DNA from 2 places in the Actinomadura decatromicini genome. Region 1 is predicted to be linked to the other one. Evidence: riboswitches for the same ligand, from Rfam matches in the RefSeq annotation. Region 1 holds a riboswitch; the other holds the start of a gene.

Evidence for each region. Region 1 has a riboswitch for thiamine pyrophosphate ahead of thiC (phosphomethylpyrimidine synthase ThiC). Riboswitches for the same ligand answer to the same signal wherever they lie in the genome.
Region 2: it holds a riboswitch for thiamine pyrophosphate, as region 1 does, so the genes downstream of both, thiO (glycine oxidase ThiO) here and thiC (phosphomethylpyrimidine synthase ThiC) in region 1, are expected to answer to the same signal.

The regions. Positions count from the first base shown of each region.
Region 1 is NZ_VSRQ01000007.1:46,221-55,602, forward strand. Features, by position in the region: gene FXF68_RS29810 (NAD(P)H-binding protein) at 1-411, shown strand, start outside; gene FXF68_RS29815 (anthrone oxygenase family protein) at 446-949, shown strand; gene FXF68_RS29820 (alpha/beta hydrolase family protein) at 1,038-2,480, opposite strand; gene FXF68_RS29825 (winged helix-turn-helix domain-containing protein) at 2,560-3,126, shown strand; gene FXF68_RS29830 (metallophosphoesterase family protein) at 3,157-3,996, shown strand; gene FXF68_RS29835 (TetR/AcrR family transcriptional regulator) at 4,006-4,596, opposite strand; gene thiC (phosphomethylpyrimidine synthase ThiC) at 4,688-6,436, opposite strand; TPP riboswitch at 6,432-6,545, opposite strand; gene FXF68_RS29845 (hypothetical protein) at 6,609-7,625, opposite strand; gene FXF68_RS29850 (sensor histidine kinase) at 7,815-8,987, shown strand; gene clsA (cardiolipin synthase ClsA) at 9,100-9,382, shown strand, end outside.
Region 2 is NZ_VSRQ01000004.1:294,563-303,944, reverse strand. Features, by position in the region: gene FXF68_RS19870 (sodium:solute symporter family transporter) at 1-840, shown strand, start outside; gene FXF68_RS19865 (deoxyribonuclease IV) at 1,310-2,173, opposite strand; gene pknB (Stk1 family PASTA domain-containing Ser/Thr kinase) at 2,194-4,134, opposite strand; gene FXF68_RS19855 (DMT family transporter) at 4,171-5,139, opposite strand; gene FXF68_RS19850 (thiazole synthase) at 5,289-6,068, opposite strand; gene thiS (sulfur carrier protein ThiS) at 6,171-6,371, opposite strand; gene thiO (glycine oxidase ThiO) at 6,368-7,495, opposite strand; TPP riboswitch at 7,485-7,599, opposite strand; gene FXF68_RS19835 (NAD(P)/FAD-dependent oxidoreductase) at 7,692-8,903, shown strand; gene FXF68_RS19830 (Rv2175c family DNA-binding protein) at 9,009-9,382, shown strand, end outside.

The sequences.
Region 1 (9,382 bases):
GACGGCGAGGTCGTCCTCCCGGCGGGCGACGTGCCCGAGCCGTTCGTGGACGCCGACGACATCGCCGACGTGGCCGTCGCCGCGCTCACCGACCCCGCGCACGCGGGCGAGGTGTACGAGGTGACCGGGCCCCGCGCGCTGACCTTCGCCGAGGCCGTCGCCGAGATCGGCCGCGCGACCGGACGGGAGATCGCGTTCGTCCCGGTCGCCGTGGCCGACTACGCCGCCGCCCTCGCGCACCACGGCCTCCCCGACGAGGTCACCGGTCTGCTGACGTACCTGTTCGGCACCGTCCTGGACGGCCGCAACGCCAGGCCCGCCGACGGCGTCCGGCGCGCCCTCGGCCGCGCGCCGCGGGACTTCGCCGACTACGCGCGGGCCACCGCCGCCAGCGGCATCTGGAACGCCTGAGACCCTCCACCACCGACCACGGATAGGAACGACGATGAAGTTCTCGCTCGCGGGCGTCTCGGCGACGCTGTCGATCATCATGGCGGCCGGCATGGCCGGGACGTTCTTCGGCTTCTCCACCGGCGTCATGCCGGGGCTGAACGCGGCGCGGCCCGGCTCGGCGATCGACGCCATGCAGGGCATCAACCAGAAGATCCAGAACCCGCTGTTCGTCGCGATGTTCATGCTGGTCCCGGTGGTGGCGGCCGCCGCGGGCGTCCTGCTGCTGACGCTGGACCAGAAGGCGGCGGCCGTCCTGTTCTTCGTCGCGGCGGGCGTGTACCTGCTGGGCGCGCTCTTCCCGAGCTTCGCGGTGAACATCCCGATGAACAACGACCTGGACGCCGTGAAGATCCCGGACGGCGCGTCCGAGGCGGCGAAGATCTGGTCGGACTACTCCGGCCGCTGGACGGCCTGGAACAACGTCCGCGCCGTGTCCAGCTGGGCGAGCGTCCTCGCGATGTCCCTCGGCCTCTACGTCTGGGGCAAGAACAACTGATACGTCCGGGGCAAGAACGACTGACCGGACGCGCGGACGCGGCCCGCCCTCCCTCGGGGAGCGCGGGCCGCGTCCGCTTGGCGCCGGGTCACGGGAGGAGCAGCCCCCAGTAGACCGCCCACGGGACGAACACCGCGCCCGCCGTCACCAGCAGCCCGAGCCGGACGCGCTCGCCGGCCGGCACCGCCCCGGCGGCCCGCCGCCACGCCACCGCCGTGCCCGCGACCGCCGCGACGGCCGCCACCGCGAGCCCCTGGAGCGCCAGCCAGGGCAGCGGCCGGCCCGCGAGGACGGGCCCAGGGTCCGGCGTCCGTCCGGCGGCCATCAGGTAGAAGAGGTAGAAGAGCAGGCCGGGCGCGGCGGCGAGCCCGGCGCCGGAGAGCAGCCGGGGGGCCCACCGGCTCACCGGCCGGACCGTCCGCCCGCGCACCCGCCGGACCAGCGCGACCAGCGGATACGCGGCGAACGCGACGACGAACAGCACGAAGGCGGCGAGCTGCGCCCACGCCGACGTCCACCACGGCGACGGCGAGACCTCGACGCTGCGGTACTCCTGGCGGGGCGGCTTCGGGGCGTCGGCGACGGGCGCCTTCCCGCTCGTCGCGTCGCGGACCCAGGAGCCCACCAGGTCGGCGTAGCCGGGGGCCAGCGCCTCGCCCCGGGTGACGCCGCCGTCCGGGGTCGTGTGCGCGCCGTGGTCCGCGCCCGCGAAGAAGCGGAACGTGTAGTGGACGTTGCCGCCGCGCCGCAGCGCCCGCGCGAACAGGGGCGGGTTGTCTCCGGGCGGCGTCTGCAGGTCGTGCTCGCCCCACACCCCGAGCAGCGGCTGCCGGACCCGGCCGAGGACGTCCTCCGCGGGGAAGAACGCCTCGGCGAACAGGCCCGCGTCCGCGCCGAGCCGGGCGAAGTTCCGCTTGCCGTGGTCGAGCAGCGAGCCGGACGCGCCCGCCCGGCCCAGCGCGGACGTCTCGTTCCAGAGCTGCTGCCGGATCGGGGGCATGGCGTTGCCGCCGACCACGATCACGAACGCGACGTCCGCCGACCGGGACGCGGCGAGCGGCGCGACCCAGCCGCCCTCGCTCAGCCCCCACAGCCCCACCTTCGCCGGGTCGACGCCGGGCCGGGCGCGCAGGGCCCGCACGCCGCCGAGCGCGTCGTCGGCCAGTTCGGAGTAGGAGCGGCGGAAGTCGGTGTACCCGGCGGTCCGCTTGTCGTAGATCAGCACGGCGAGCCCCCGCCGCGCGAACTCGACGGCCTCGGTGCGGAGGTGGTCGCGGGGCACGCCGGCGCCCGAGCCGGTGACGAGCACGACGCCCGGCAGCGGCCCGGACGCCTTCCGCGGCGCCACGACGGAGCCGTGCAGGGTGAGCCCGCCGTACCCGGTGAAGCTCACGTCGTCGGAGGTCAGCTCGGACGGCACGGGAACCCGTGCGGGGGCAGGGGTGCGCGCGGCCCGCGCCGGGGGAGAGCCCGCGACACCGAGCAACGCGGCGGCGAGGAGCGCCGCCACGGCGATGAGCACTGTCTTCATGGCGGCGACGCTAGACCACAGAGAAACCTCTGCAAAGGATTCTCTGCAAAGATACCTCTGTAGTATTAGACTGCTCCTCATGAAGGACGACCTGGAGCCCGTGATCCTGGACGACCCGGGACGGATCAAGGCGCTGAGCCATCCGCTCCGCCGCCGGATCCTGCACCGGCTGCGCGCGCACGGCCCCGCGACGTCCACGACGATCGGGGAGGTGCTCGGCGCCAACACCGGCACGACGAGCTACCACCTGCGGCAACTGGAGAAGTACGGGTTCATCGAGGAGATCCCCGAGCGGTCCGCCGGGCGGGAGCGCTGGTGGCGGCCCGCCGACACCCCGCGCGACCTGAGGCTCCCCGCCCCGGACGGCGTCGCCCCCGAGGACCGGGCCGTCCTCGACGAGCTGGTGCGCGTCGCGCACGCCGAGGACCTGGAGCTCTTCCGCAGGCTGCCCGCCGAGTACGCGCGCGACCGGGCCTGGGCGCTGCTGTCGCGCGGCTTCGCCCACATGACCGAGGAGGGCCTCGCGGAGTTCTTCGAGGCGTACATCCGCCTGCTGCACGAGCACTCGCACCGCCGCGAGGACGCGCCGCCCGGCGCGCGCCCCGTGCACGTCCGGCTCTTCACCCTCCCGGCCGACGAGGACTGAAAGCGGCTTTCGGGCCTTACGATCTATGGGATGAGCGGTGTGCACGCGATCAGCGACCTGCACGTGGGATTCCCCGAGAACCGGGCCTTCGTCGAGGGGCTGCGCCCCGGGTCCGCCGGCGACTGGCTGATCGTGGCCGGCGACGTCGCCGAGCGGTTCTCCGACGTCGAGTGGACCCTCCGCACCCTGCGCGAACGGTTCGCGACCGTCATCTGGACGCCCGGCAACCACGAGCTGTGGACCATCAAGGACGACCCGGTCCGGCTACGCGGCGAGGCGCGCTACCAGGCGCTCGTCGAGATGTGCCGGTCCCTCGGCGTCCTGACCCCCGAGGACCCGTACCCCGTGTGGGACGGCGAGGGCGGTCCCGTCACCATCGCGCCCCTGTTCCTCCTGTACGACTACACGTTCCGGCCGGAGGGGACGTCCACGAAGGAGGAGGCGCTCGCCGTCGCGCACGAGGCGGGCGTCGTGTGCACCGACGAGGTCTACCTTCACCCCGACCCGTACCCGACGCGCGACGCCTGGTGCGACGCCCGCGTCGCCTACAGCGAGAAGCGCCTCGCCGCCCTGGAGCCGGGGACGCGCACCGTGCTGGTCAACCACTGGCCGCTCGTCCGCGAACCGACCCGCGTCCTCTGGTACCCGGAGTTCGCGCAGTGGTGCGGGACGGAGCGCACCGCCGACTGGCACCGCCGGTTCGGGGCGGTCTCGGTCGTGTACGGCCACCTGCACATCCCCCGGACGATCCGGACGGACGGCGTCCCGCACGTCGAGGTGTCGGTCGGCTACCCGCGCGAATGGCGCAAGCGCGGCGACGCGCCCCGCGGGCCGCGCCGCGTCCTGCCGCCCGCCCCGGAGACGGCCTGACCCACCGCGTCAGTTCGCCTTGCCGGAGAGCACGCCGCGTGAGGCGAGGGCGAGGAGCCGCCCGGCGGCGTCCGGCTCCCGCTCGGTGACGGTCGCGATCCCGGCCGCGAGGCGGAGCGCGTCGGTGAACGCGGCGTCCGGGGGGACGTCCCCGGCGTCCCGCGCGCGGGCGAACAGGGCCGCGCCCGCCTCGCGCATCGCGCGGCACGCCGCGGACGGCTCCGGCGGATCGTCGCGCAGCGCCACCGCCGCCGACGCCGCCAGCCCGGGGAACGCCGTCACCGCGGACACGTACGCGCGCAGCCACGCCGCCAGCGCCGCCCCCGGATCGGGGGCGGCGAGCAGCTCGCGCGCGGTCGCCGCCAGCCCGTCGTAGGCGTCGGCGAGCACGGCCTCCAGGAGGTCCTGCCGGGTCGGGAAGTGGCGGTAGAGCGTTCCGATGCCGACGCCCGCGAGCCGCGCGATGCCCTCCAGCGAGGCGTCCGCCCCGTCCCGGCCGAAGGTCTCCCGCGCCGCGGCGAGGAGCCGGGCCCGGTTGCGGCGCACGTCCGCGCGCACCGCCCTCACCGCCACCGCCGGTGGCATGTCGTCGCTGGTCACGTGGTCGTCGGTCCTTCCGGCGAGTGGACGGGCCGGCGGCGATCCGGAGGGCTCCGCGGCGTTTGGAACGGTCCCTCGATAGTAGCCCGAGCTATCGGGGCGGCGGCCCACCGGGGGAGACCGGCAGGTAGACGCGGCCTCCGCCGTCCCGGAACTCACCGGCCTTCGCCCGCATCCCGGCCGCGAGCGCCTCGTCCGCCGCGAGACCGTGCTCGTCCGCGTACCGGCGGACGTCCCGGGTGATCTTCATCGAGCAGAAGTGCGGCCCGCACATCGAGCAGAAGTGCGCCGTCTTCGCCGGGGCGGCGGGCAGCGTCGCGTCATGGAACGCGCGCGCCGTGTCCGGGTCGAGGGACAGGTTGAACTGGTCCTCCCAGCGGAAGTCGAACCGTGCGTCGGACAGGGCGTCGTCCCACGCCTGCGCGCCCGGATGCCCCTTCGCGAGGTCCGCCGCGTGCGCCGCGATCTTGTAGGCGATCACGCCCGCCTTGACGTCGTCCCGGTCCGGCAGCCCGAGGTGCTCCTTCGGGGTGACGTAGCAGAGCATGGCGGTGCCGTACCAGCCGATCATCGCCGCGCCGATCGCCGAGGTGATGTGGTCGTAGCCGGGCGCGATGTCGGTGGTCAGCGGGCCGAGCGTGTAGAACGGGGCGCCGTCGCACCACTCCTGCTGCAGGTCGACGTTCTCCTTGATCTTGTGCATCGGGACGTGGCCGGGCCCCTCGTTCATCACCTGGTTGCCGAACTCCGCGGCGATCCTCGTCAGCTCGCCCTGGGTGCGCAGCTCGGCGAACTGCGCCTCGTCGTTGGCGTCCGCGATGGAGCCGGGGCGCAGCCCGTCCCCGAGCGACCAGGTGACGTCGTACGCGGCGAAGATCTCGCACAGGTCGCGGAAGTTCGTGTAGAGGAAGTTCTCCTCGTGGTGCGCCAGGCACCACGCCGCCATGATCGAGCCGCCCCGGGACACGATCCCCGTCTTGCGCCCGGCCGTCAGCGGCACGTACCTGAGCAGCACCCCGGCGTGGACGGTCATGTAGTCCACGCCCTGCTCGGCCTGCTCGATCACCGTGTCGCGGAAGACCTCGTAGGTCAGCTCGGCCGGGTCGCCGCCGACCTTCTCCACCGCCTGGTACAGCGGGACGGTCCCCACCGGCACCGGCGAGTTCCGCAGGATCCACTCCCGCGTCGTGTGGATGTCCCGCCCGGTCGACAGGTCCATGATCGTGTCGGCGCCCCAGCGGGTCGCCCAGGTCATCTTCTCGACCTCGTCCTCGACGGACGACGCGACCGCCGAGTTGCCGATGTTGGCGTTCACCTTCACGAGGAAGTTCCGGCCGATGACCATCGGCTCGATCTCGGGGTGGTTGACGTTCGCGGGCAGCACGGCGCGGCCCGCGGCCAACTCGTCCCGGACGAACTCCGGCGCGACGCCCTCGCGCAGCGCCGCGAACTCCATCTCCGGGGTGATCTCCCCGCGCCGCGCGTACGCCCGCTGCGTCACCGCGCCGCCGGCGGCGCGGCGCGGCCTGCGCGGCAGGCCCTCCCGGACGGGTCCGGGGCGCCCGTCCGGCTTGCGGCCGTCGTCCTCGGGACGGACGGCCCGCCCCTCGTACAGCTCGGTGTCGCCGCGCTCGGCGATCCACGCCTCGCGCACCGGCGGCAGCCCGGCGCGGACGTCCGTGCGGTGCTCGGGGTCGGTGTACGGCCCGGACGTGTCGTACAGGACGACGGCCCCGCCGCCGGTCAGCGGCACCTCGCGCATCGGGACGCGCAGGTCCGGGCGCGAGCCCTGGAGGTAGGTCTTGCGCGCGGCTGGAACTGGAACCACAGGTTCGGTCATGACGACTCGATCTCTCCCTACGCCGGCATTACCCGGTCAGGTTCATGCGGTCAGCGGCCGTATCAGCCGCTATCTCAGCCCGGTTCGCCGGACCCCCGCGATCTGTCGCCACCGACGCTAACCCGGCCCACCCCGCTTGCCGCAACCGCCGGTCATGGGATAGACGCGCGCGTCAGGAAGGCCGGGAGGCGGCCCCGACCAGCATGGGCAGCGCCAGGGTGAGCGCGCGGAGCGCGGCGGGCGCGGACGGCGACCGGTGCAGCCGCCACCGGCCATCGTCGCCGCCCTCGGCCCGCGCCCGGCGGAGGGAGGCGGACTCGCGGCCGTCCACGCCGGTGACGACGTAGCGCCCGCCGTCGCCGCGGGTGGTGCCGAGGAGCATCCCGTCGGCCGCGTGGAAGGACGGCTCCCGCGAGCCCCTGACCCGGCCGATGAGGCGGCCGTCCGCGTCGAGGACGCGCATCCGGTCGCCGCCGAGCGGCGGCCGCTTGAACACGAGCAGCGGCGCCGCGTATGGGTCGCGGAGGACGACCGTCCGGCGGCGTCCGCAGGCGACGGCGAGCAGGGCGCCGCCGCGCTCGCTCCGGTAGCGGCCCCGGTCGTCCACGGTGACGCGGTCGGCCCTGGTCAGCGCGTTCGGGGGCGGCGGCTCGACCTCCTCGCCCGCGTCGTCGACGACGCGCCACGGCACCCCGAGCGTCCCGGTCGCGGCGTCCCGGACGGCGTCGAGTCGGCCCGGTGGCAGCAGGCGGCCGCGCAGCAGGGGCGCGGAGCCGCCCTCGGTTTTCGTGACGGCGGCGACGCCGGGGGCCGCCGCCGGGTCGAACCAGACCGTCCAGACGGGGTCGGCGACGGGCCAGGCGATGCCGACCGCGTCCAGCGCGCTCACCGGCACGGACGCCCGCGCCCCGCCCCGGCGCAGGACGAGCCCCTTCGCGTCGATCGTCACGACCAGCCGGGTCCGGAAGATCACGGCGGCCCACGCGGCGGCGGCCGACGCGCCGATCCCGAGGAGGATCACGACCTGAAGCGCGTCGTCCGCGTCCCAGAGGCCGATCTGCGCTGCCAGCGCGGCGAGCGCCGCGAGGGCGAGCGCCGCGAGGCCGATCCTGAGCGGCCACCGGTAGGCTCTCCGGCCCGGCGCGACCCGGAGCTCCTGCGGGGGGACGGACGGCGGGGGCACGGACACTGTCAGCCCTTCGTGATCGAGTCCGCAGAACTATAGGGGCGGAACCCCCGTTCCACCGGAAAGCGCACGACAGCGATCATCCTGCCCGTCCGGCCCGCCGAAGGGAACGACCGCCGCGGGGCCGGGTCGGGAGCGGGGTTGGGGACGGGGCGGTGCGGCGCGGCCGGGGGCGTCGGTGAGAATGGACGGGTGGTGATCGTGCGTCGGGCCGGTGTGACGGTGAAGGACGCCCTGCTCGCGGCGGTGCTGGCGGCCGTCGCGGTGGCGGTGGCGGCGGCGTGGCCCGGCGTCCGCGAGCTGGACGCCGCCGGAGCGCTGCTGATCGTCGCGGCGCACTCCCCGCTCGCGCTGATCAGGCGGTGGCCGACGCCGGGGCTCGTCGCGCTGGTCGTCCTGGTGCTGCCGTACCACCTGGCGCAGTACCAGCACCACGCGCTGGTGCCCGCCGAGGTGATCGCGCTGTTCGCGTACGCGGTGCTCGGACGGCGGGTCAGGGTCGTCCTCACCGTCGCCGGGTTCCTGCTGGCCGTGTGCGTGGTCGGGATGGCGATGCGGGCGGGCGGCGGCTCCGTCCTCGAGCAGATCGCGGTGATCGAGGCCGTGGTGTCGGTCGTGATCGCCGTCCAGGTGTGGCGGACGCACCGGGCCCGGGTCGCGACGATCACCGAGCGGGCCGAGCGCGCGGAGCGCACGCGGGAGGAGGAGGCGCGGCGGCGGGTCGCCGAGGAGCGTCTGCGGATCGCCCGCGACCTGCACGACCTGCTGGCCCACAGCATCACGCTGATCGGCGTCCAGGCGGGCGCGGCGGCGCACCTCGTCCGCGGCGACCGGCCCCTCGACCGGGACGAGCTGGCCGACGCGCTCGCCGTGATCGCCGAGACCTGCCGGGACGCCCGCACCGAGTTGCGCGGCACGCTGCAGGTGCTGCGCGGCACGGACGCGGCGCCGTCCGGGACGCTGCCCGGCGCGGGCGGCATCGCCGACCTCGTCCAGGCGGCGCGGTCCGCCGGGATCGAGGTCGACCTCGACGACGCGGACGCCGGGACGCCGCCGCCGGAGGTCGGCGTCGCGGCGTACCGGATCGTCCAGGAGGCCCTGACCAACGTTGTCAAGCACGCGGCGGCGACACGTGTCGTGGTGAGCCTCACACGCGCGGACGGCGGGCTCGTCGTGCGCGTGGCGGACGACGGTCGCGGGGCGTCCGGCGGGACGCCCGGCGGCTTCGGCGTCCTCGGCATGATCGAGCGGGCGCGCAGCGTCGGCGGGACCCTCGACGCGGGTCCGCGCGACGGCGGCGGGTTCGCCGTCACCGCCGTGTTCCCCGCCGCGTTCCCCGCCCCGGACGTCGCGGCGCCCCGGTGACCGCGCGCCGGGCGGTCCGCGGCGCGGCGCGGCGGCGATCTGCGCGCGGGGGCTTTCAAACCCTTACCGGTAGGGTCAGGATCAAGGGGGACCAGGGGAGGCGAACGCGTCGGTGAGCACGCAGAGCACGCAGCGGGAAGCCCAGCAGGACCGGATCTTCACGGTGCCGAACAGCCTGAGCCTCGCCAGGCTCGTCGGCGTCCCGCTGTTCCTGTGGCTGGTCCTGGTCGAGGCGGACTGGTGGGCGCTCGGCCTGCTGGTGTTCGCGGGCCTGTCCGACTGGCTGGACGGCAAGCTCGCGCGGGTGCTGAACCAGACCAGCAAGCTCGGCGCGATGCTCGACCCGGCCGCCGACCGGCTCTACATCCTCGCGACGCTGGTCGGGCTGACGATCC
Region 2 (9,382 bases), on a different contig from region 1:
ACCTGGTCCACCCCGTTCGCGCGCGGCGAGGAGCACGGCCTCTTCCGCACCTACTCGGCGCTGCTCGGCATCCTCCTCGGCACGATGGGGCTGCCGCACATCCTGATGCGCTTCTACACGAGCACCTGCGGGGCCGCCGCCCGGCGCACCGCCGCGTTCGTGCCCGTCCTGCTCACGCTGTTCTCCGTGTTCCCCGTCCTGTACGCGGCGCTCGGCCGCCTCTACGCGCCCGAGCTGCTGATGACCGGCGACACCGACGCGACCCTCCTCACGCTGCCCCGGAGCATGCTGCCCGGACCCGCGGGCGCGCTGCTCACCGGAGTCATCGCCGCCGGGGCGTTCGCCGCGTTCATCTCCACGTCCTGCGGGATCGTCGTCGCCCTCGCCGGGACGATCTCGCAGTGCTCCCGCCGCCGCAGCGGCATCGCGGCGTTCCGGGGCGGGGTGGTCGCGGCGCTCGCCGTGCCGCTCGCGCTGCTGCCGCTCGCCGGGACGCAGGGCGCCGCCACGCTGGTCACCATCGCGCTCTGCGTGTCGGCGTGCTCGCTGTGCCCGCTGCTCGTCCTCGGCATCTGGTGGCGCGGGCTCACCGCCGCCGGGGCCGCCGCCGGGCTCCTCGCGGGCGGCGGGACGGCCGTCGCCGCCGGGCTCGCCCGGGTGCTCGGCGGCAGCTGGCCGGGCTGGGCGGGCGCCGTCCTCGGCGAACCGGCGGTCGTCGCCGCGCCGCTCGCCTTCGCCGTCATGGTCGGCGTCTCGCTGCTGACCCGGGGCCGCGTCCCGCGCCGCGCCGGACGGGCGATGATGCGGCTCCACCTGCCCGAGGACGCGCTCGCCCGCTGACCGTCCGGCAGTCCTCGAACATCGCGCGAGGCCCGTGGTGGACCGTTCCCAACGACCGTTCGTCCCGTCCCGCCGACCGCTCGTCGCACGACTACGCTACGCATATCTCCGACTACCGACCGCTTACCGAGGGCAGGGTTTTCGCAGTACGGACCGGTGGCACCACACCTCTAGAGTTCTCAGTGGCGCCACAAGCGCACCGCCTCCGGAGGGGCGGGCGGCGGGACGAAGGGCCGGAAGGCCGCCGCTCCCGGCGCGAACCTCCCACAAGAGCAAACCCGGAGATCCGGCCAACGCCAGTCGAAACGCCGGATCGTGCGTCGCTGGATCCCGTACCGGGGGGGTGGGATCCGGCGACCTGTGGCTCGGGCGTCGTCGGACAGTCGGGGGGTTGTCCGGCGGCGCCTGAGTCCGCTTCCGCCCAAGCCCCCACGTCCCCAAACCGACCCAACGCCCCGGACGGGGCGGATCACTGGTCGCGGAGGCGTTTCAGGGTCGCGACGTCCTTGCCGTGGGGCTCCGGCGCCCGGCCCGGCGTCTCGATCAGGAACGGGACGCCCGCCGTCGCCGGATGGCGGAACAGCTCCCCGAACGGGGCCTCGCCGATGTGACCGGCGCCGATGTTCTCGTGGCGGTCCCGGCCCGAGGCGCAGGGGTCCTTCGAGTCGTTGGCGTGGATCAGCTTGAGGCGCCCCTCGCCCACGGTGGCGACCAGCGCGTCGATCGTGTCCTTGACGCCGCCGGGCGCGGCCAGGTCGTGGCCCGCCGCGAAGGCGTGGCAGGTGTCGAAGCACACGCCGAGCTTCGGATGGTGCTCCAGCCGCTCGAAGAACGGGCCGAGCTCCTGGACCTTGGCGCAGAGCATGTTGTTCTGGCCCGCCATCGGTTCGAGGAGCAGGTCGGGGCCGTCGTCGGGGATCTCGTCCAGCAGCGGGAGGACGTGCTCGCGCACCTGGGCCATGGCCGCGTCGTAGGTCTGCGTCACCGAGGAGCCGGTGTGGACGACGACGCCGCGCGCGCCGATCGCCCGCCCCCGGACGAGCGAGTGCCGGATGCTCGCGAGCGACTTCGCCAGCGTCTCCGGGTTCGGCGAGCCGACGTTGACCAGGTACGGCGTGTGGATGTACACGGGGACGTCGGCGCGGGCGCGGAGCCTCTCGTCCTCGGCGGCCTTGCCCACGGGCTGCGCCCAGCCGCGCGGGTTGGCGACGAACACCTGGATCGCCTCGGCGCCGATGTCGGCCGCGTACTTCAGGCCGCCGGTCGCGAGGCCGCCCGCCACGGGCACGTGGGCCCCGACGGGGCTGGTGGGAGGGGCGATGGGTGAGGTCATGGCGGGTTCAGCCTATCCGCTCACGGCCCCCGCACGATCGTGACGGTGGACCCGCGCGGGGCCTCGCCGCCGCGCGGCGACTGGAAGCGGACGTTGTCGCCGCCGAAGCCCGTCACGTTGACGCGGAAGCCGGAGTCCTCAAGGGCCTTCTTGGCGTCGTCGACGCGGCGGCCGGTCAGGTCGGGGACGGGGATGTCCTGCTCGCCCTCGTCGTCGTCGCAGCCCCACTGGATCGGGCCCGCGTCGACGAGGCAGTCGCGCTTGTTGACGACGAGCGTGACCTCGTCGCCCCGGGACACGCCCTCGCCTTCGGCCGGGTTCTGCTCGACCACGCTGTTCGACGGCTTGCCGTCGACCTTCTTCTTCTCGACCTTGACGTTCAGGCCCATCGAGCGGAGCCGGTTGGCGGCGGTGTCGCCGTCCTGGCCGATCAGGCCGGGCATCGACATGCCGGTGGACAGGATGATGCCGACCGGCTCGTCGGGGGAGCGGCGCTCGCCCGCGTCGGGGTCGGTGCCGATGACCCTGTCCCGTTCGACGGTCTGGGACGGCGTGCTGGTCGTCCGCCCGACCTTGAAGCCCTCGTCCTCCAGGGTCTGCTTCGCCTCGGGCAGGGACTTGCCCGACACGTCCGGGACCTTGCGGGGCGTGATGCCCCTGGACGGCGTCAGCGTCACCGTCTCGCCACCGGCGATGCGGGACCCGGCGGGCGGGTCGGTCTTCACCACGTCGCCCTTGTGGACGCGGTCGTCGTACACGGCCTTCGCGGTGCGGACCCTCAGGCCGGAGCTCTCCAGCCGGTCGCGGGCGTCGGTGAGCTTCATCCCGACGATGGACTTCGGGACGTGCTCGTACTGCCCGGACGTCTGGTACCACACCGCCCAGCCCAGCGTGATCGCCGCGACCGTGCCGAGCACGACCAGGACGTACCGGCCGGTCAGCGCGCCGATCGCGCGGTCGGCGCGGGTCCGCTCGGGGGCGGGGGCGTACTCGCGCGGCAGCGTGGCGGCGTCGAGGACGGCCGTGCGCCCGCCCGGCGGCGGGCCCATCGGCGGGGTCTCCAGCACGCTGGTCTCGGTGCGGGACGCCTCCTCGATCCGCCGGTCGATGTCGCGCGGCAGGCCGCCGAACACCTCCGCGACCTCGGCGAGGTACTGGTTCGCGTCCCGCGGGCGGCGGTCGGGGTCGTGGCTCGTCGCGTCCGTGACCAGCTCGTCGACCCGGAGCGGGATGCCGGGGACGACGCTCGACGGCGCCGGGACGGTCTCGTTGACGTGCTTGTACGCGACGGCGAGCGGCGTGTCGCCCTGGTGCGGGAGCCGCCCGGTGAGCAGCTCGAACAGCATCACCCCGGCCGCGTACACGTCGGAGCGGACGTCGGCGTCGCCGGTCATGACCTGCTCGGGGGCGAGGTAGCCGACCGTCCCGATGAGCACGCCGGTCTTGGTCATCTTGCTCGCGGTCTCGGCCCGGGCGAGCCCGAAGTCGGCGACCTTGACCTGCCCGTCCTCGGTGATCAGGACGTTCTCGGGCTTGACGTCGCGGTGCACGAGCCCGGCCCGGTGCGCGGCGCCGAGCGCGGCGAGCACCGGCTGCATGATCTCCAGCGCGGCGCGCGGTCCGAGCCGGCCGAGCGCGCCGAGCGCGTCGCGGAGCGTGTGCCCGGCGACGTACTCCATCACGAGGAAGACGTGCTCGCCGTCGGTGCGCTGGTCGTAGACGGCGACGACGTTCGGGTGGGACAGCGCGGCGGCGGCCTTGGCCTCGCCGATGAAGCGGGCGACGAAGTCCTCGTCGGCGGCGAGCCCGGCGTGCATGATCTTGATCGCGACCACCCGGTCGAGCCGGATGTCGCGGGCCACGTAGACCGTCGCCATGCCGCCCCGCGCGACGCGGGACTCAATGCGGTAGCGCCCGTCGAGCACCCGCCCGACGAGGGGATCGGCACCCGTCGCGTCCATCGGTGCGAGTTTACGGCCCGGTCAGACGTGGTCTCATCAGTCGCGAGTATGAGCATCGACGAGCCCCGGGTCCGTCCCCGGTGGGACGGGCGGGGCGGACGGGTCCACCGGGGCGCGCCGCCGCAGCGGCCGGGTGCTCCGCGACACGGCCACCCCGCCGAGGCACAGCAGCCCGCCGCCGAGCGTGAGGAGCCCGGGGACCTCGCCGAGGAACAGCCACGACATGAACACGACGATCGCGGGGACGGCGTAGGTGGTGGCGCCCATCTTCCCGGCGGACGTCCGGGCCAGCGCGTACCCCCAGGTGGTGAACGCGATCGCGGTGGGGAAGACGCCCAGGTAGACGACGTTGAGGGTGGCGCTCGCCGGGGCGTCGGCGGCCTGCGAGACGAGCTGCCCGGCGAACGGCAGCGTGGCCGCCGTGCCGATCGCGCAGGCGAACGTGGTGAACTGGAGCGACGAGGCGTGCCGCAGCGAGGGCTTCTGGCTGACGACGCCCGCCGCATACGTGACGGCGGCGGCGACGCAGAGCAGGACGCCGCCGACGGACGAGCCCCCGTCCCCGGACATCGACAGCCCGACGACGGCGGCGCCCGCGAACGACACCGCGAGGCCCGCCAGCAGCCGGGACGACAGGCCCTCCTTCAGCAGCCAGCCGCCGAGCAGGGCGATCAGGATCGGGCCGATGTTGACGACGAGCGCGGCGGTCCCGGCGTCCACGAGCTGCTCGCCCCAGTTCAGCGCGACCATGTAGGCGCCGAACCACAGGACGCCCGCCGTGACGATGCCGGGCCACGCCTGCCTGGGCGGGAGTCCCTCCCGGCGGACGAGGAGCAGCGCGCCGAGGACGACCGTCCCGGAGAGGAGGCGGCCGAGGGCGAGGGCGCCGGGGCTGTATTCGGCGCCCGCGCTGCGGATCGAGACGAACGCCGAGGCCCAGAGGACCACCGTGACCGAGGCCGCGGCGATCGCGAGCTTGCCCGAGGTGGGGTTCTCGTGCTGCATGTCACGCACCTTAGGTATGGGACGTTTCCATGAACACCGAAGGGACGCGCCAGGTTGCGGCACGCGGGCCCGGGGGTGGACGGCCCCAGTCTCCGTCCGTCCACTGTTCAGGTCCAGCGAATATTGCTGTAACCGAGTCTTTAGCGCTGCTAAGACGTCGCGAGGCCCTCGAACGGCGAGGACGCCTGCGCGTAGCGGCGCTTCGGGATGCGCCCGGCCAGCCGCGCGAGCCGTCCGGCCTCCACCGCGTGCCGCATCGCCGTCGCCATCCGCTCTGGATGCCGCGCGCGGGTGACGGCCGTCGCGAGCAGCACCGCGTCGCAGCCGAGCTCCATCGCGAGCGCCGCGTCGGACGCCGTGCCGAGCCCCGCGTCCAGGATCACCGGGACGCCCGCCCGCTCGACGATCAGCTCGATGTTGTGCGGGTTGCGGATGCCGAGGCCGGACCCGATCGGCGAGCCGAGCGGCATCACCGCCGCGCACCCGATCTGCTCCAGCCGCCGCGCGAGGACGGGGTCGTCGTTGGTGTACGGCAGGACGACGAACCCGTCCGCGACCAGCTGCTCGGCGGCCTCGACCAGCTCGATCGGGTCGGGCAGCAGGGTGCGCTCGTCGGCGATCACCTCCAGCTTCACCCAGGACGTGCCGAGCGCCTCACGGGCGAGCTTCGCGGTGAGGACGGCCTCGCCCGCCGTGAAGCAGCCCGCCGTGTTCGGCAGCACCCGGATCCCGCACTCGGACAGGACGTCCAGCACCGAGCCCCGCGCGGACGGGTCGACGCGCCGCATCGCGACCGTGGTCAGCGCCGTCCCGGACGCGGCGAGCGCCGCGCGCAGCACGCTCATGCTCGGCGCGCCCCCGGTCCCCATGATCAGCCGGGACCCCAGCTCCTCGCCCGCGATGACCAGCCTGTCGTCGCTCACCGTCAACCTCCCTGTACCGCGTTCTTGTGGGGGGACGACCCCCCACGCCCCCCGCCAGGGGGCCGACCGGCGCATTTCACTCCGCTAGCGCTCCGTTCCATGCGCCGGTCAACCTCCCTGTACCGCTGTGAGCACTTCGAGCCGGTCCCCGTCGCTCAGCCGCGTCGTCTCCCATCCCGAGCGGCGGACGACCTCGTCGTTCAGCGCGGCGGCGACGCCGGCCCCGGCGGCCGTCACGGACGCGACGGCCTCGGCCACGGTCGCGCCGTCCGGCAGGTCGCGCGGCTCGCCGTTGACGATCACCTTCATGAGGTCACCTCGGGAGAGAAGCGGTCGGGCGCGAACGGGGCGGCGACGTCCGGGACGGGGGCGTCCAGCAGCGTCGCGGCCAGGATGTCGGCGCTGACCGGGGTGAGCAGCACGCCGTTGCGGAAGTGCCCGGTGCCGACGTACAGGCCGGGCAGCGCGGTCGGGCCCATCACCGGCGCGTTGTCCGGGGAGCCGGGGCGCAGCCCCGCCGACACCTCGGCGAACTCCAGCTCGGTGATGCCGGGGAGCAGTTCGCGGGCGTCCCGCAGCAGCTCCCACAGCCCGCCCGCCGTGACGCGGGTGTCGAAGCCCAGCTCCTCCTGGGTGGCGCCGACGACGACCTCGCCGTCCGCGCGGGGCACCAGGTAGACCGACGAGCCCTGCACGATGCCGCGGGTGGAGCGGGCGATGAACGGCGTCCGCGCGCGGAGCCGGATCACCTGCCCCTTCACCGGCCGGACGGGTGGAACGGTCCCGGACGGCAGTCCTTCGAGGTCGCCGGACCAGGGGCCCGCCGCCAGCAGGACGCGGTCGGCGCGCAGCTCCGTCCCGTCGTCGAGCCGGACGCCGACGGCGGCGTCGCGCTCGACGAGGAGCCCGGCCGCGCGCCGCCGGACGAGCCGGACACCGGTCCGCTCGCCCGCCGCGAGCAGCGCGGGCGTCAGCCGGCGCGGGTCGATCGAGCCGTCCTCGGGGGCGAGCAGCCCGCCGCGCACGCCGGGCGCGAGCATCGGCTCCGCGCGGCGGCACTCGCGGCCGGTCAGCGCCTCGACGGGGATGCCGAGGCTCTCCTGGAAGTGGCGCAGGTCGTCCAGGTGGCCGAGGTCGTCGGAGTCGAACGCGACCTCGATGATCCCGTCCGTGCGGTACCCGGTGTCGAGGCCGGTCAGGTCCTCCAGCTCGGCGACGAACCCGCCGTACCGGTCGCGGGACGCGAGGCCGAGCCGCAGCAGCGGCTCCTCGCCGTAGGTCAGCTCGCTGACCGGGGTGAGCATCCCCGCGGCGACCGCCGACGCGCCGCTCGCGGGCTCGGGGTCGACCAGCGTGACGGCCGCGCCGCCCGCGGCGGCCCGCCAGGCGGTGGCGAGGCCGATGACCCCGGCGCCGACGATCACGATCTCCATGCGCGCTCCCTTCGCCGGCATGATCCGGATCAGGTCGTGGCGGTCGGCGGCCCGTTCCAGCCGCCCTCTCAGCCCGGTCGTACCGGACTCCCGCGCTCTGTGCCGTTTTAGCTGGTTCACACCTTAGTCCCCCGGGTCGTGTGCGCCTGTCCGGACAGGCGTCCAGGCCCGGGTGGCGCCCGTTAGGGTGACCTTCATGGACAGGGTCATCGTCGTCGGCGGCGGGCTCGCCGGGGTGCGCGCAGTGGAGTCGCTGCGCGGCAAGGGGTACGAAGGCGGGCTGACGCTCGTCTCGGCGGAGCGGCACCTGCCCTACGACCGGCCCCCGCTGTCCAAGGCCGTCCTCGCGGGTGACTCCGACGACACGACCGTCGACGCCGACTGGGACGCCCTGCGCGCCGACCTGCTGCTCGGCGAGCGCGCCACCGGCCTGCGGCTGGACGGGCGCGGCGGCGTCGTGGCGTCCACGGCGGGCGACCTGCCGTTCGACGGCCTCGTGATCGCGACCGGGGCCGTCCCGATCACGCTGCCGGGGGACGGCCCGCAGCACGTCCTGCGCACCATCGACCAGGCCCGCGACCTGCGCTCCCGGCTCGTCGAGGGCGCCCGCATCGTGATCGTCGGCGCGGGCTGGATCGGCGCGGAGGTCGCCACCGCCGCCGCCGGGAAGGGCTGCGCGGTCACCGTCGTCGAGGCGGCGGACGCCCCGCTCGCGGGCGCGCTCGGCCCCGAGGCGGGCGCGCACACCGCCCCCTGGTACGCCGGGGCGGGCGTCGAGCTGCGCACCGGCGTCAAGGTCGCGGAGGTCAGGGACGGCGGGCTGGTCCTCGCGGGCGGCGGCCGGATCGACGCGGACGAGGTCGTCACCGGGGTCGGCGTCCGTCCCGACCTGTCCTGGCTGGACGGCTCCGGCCTGCTGCTGGAGCGCGGCGTCGTCACGGACGGCTCGTTCCGCGCCTACGCGGGGACGGAGGAGCCCGGCTCGCTCCGGCCCGACGTCGTGGCGGTCGGCGACTGCGCCGCCTGGTGGTCGGCCCGGTACGGGCGGCGGCTCCTCGTCGAGCACTGGGACGTCGCCCTCAACGCCCCGGACGTGGCCGCCGCGGCCCTCCTCGGCCAGGACGCCGTGTACGACGCCGCCCCCTACTTCTGGTCCGAGCAGTTCGGGCGCATGGTGCAGTACGCGGGCAGCCATGCCGCGTCCGAGCGGATGGTGCTGCGCGGCGACCCGTCCGGCCGGAAGTGGACGCTGGCGTGGCTCACCGGCGACCGGCTCGACGCCGTCCTCACCGTGGACCGGCCGCGCGACCTCGTCCAGGCGCGGCGCGTGATCGCCGCCGGGACGCCCGTCGACCCCGGCGCGCTCGCCGATCCGGACGTCCCCGTCCGGCAGGCGGCACGCGGATAGGCGGGCGGCTGAGCGGCGCGCGCATCGCGCGTCCCGCGCAGACGTTACGGCTGTTCAGGGGGTTTGATTCTTCCGAAGGCGTGGTAGCAAGGGGGCGTGACGCAGATGCACGCAACCGTTGACAGCGCACTGGACCCCCGGACCGACGCCCTCGCGGGCGAGTGGCTCTCCCTCAAGGAGGCCGCCGCGCGACTCGGGATCAAGCCCAACCGGATCAAGCAGCTCATCAGCGAGCACCGCCTGCTCGCCGTCCGCCGGGAGGGCGAGCCGCAGGTGCCCGCCGCGTTCATCAAGGACGGCCAGGTGATCAAGGGCCTGCCCGGCACGCTGACGCTCCTGTCGGACGCGGGGTTCGACGACGTCGAGACGATCCGCTGGCTGTTCACCGCCGACGACACCCTGCCCGGCACGCCCGTGGACGCGCTCACCGAGAACCGGGGGACCGAGGTCCGCCGCCGCGCCCAGGCGATGGCCTTCTA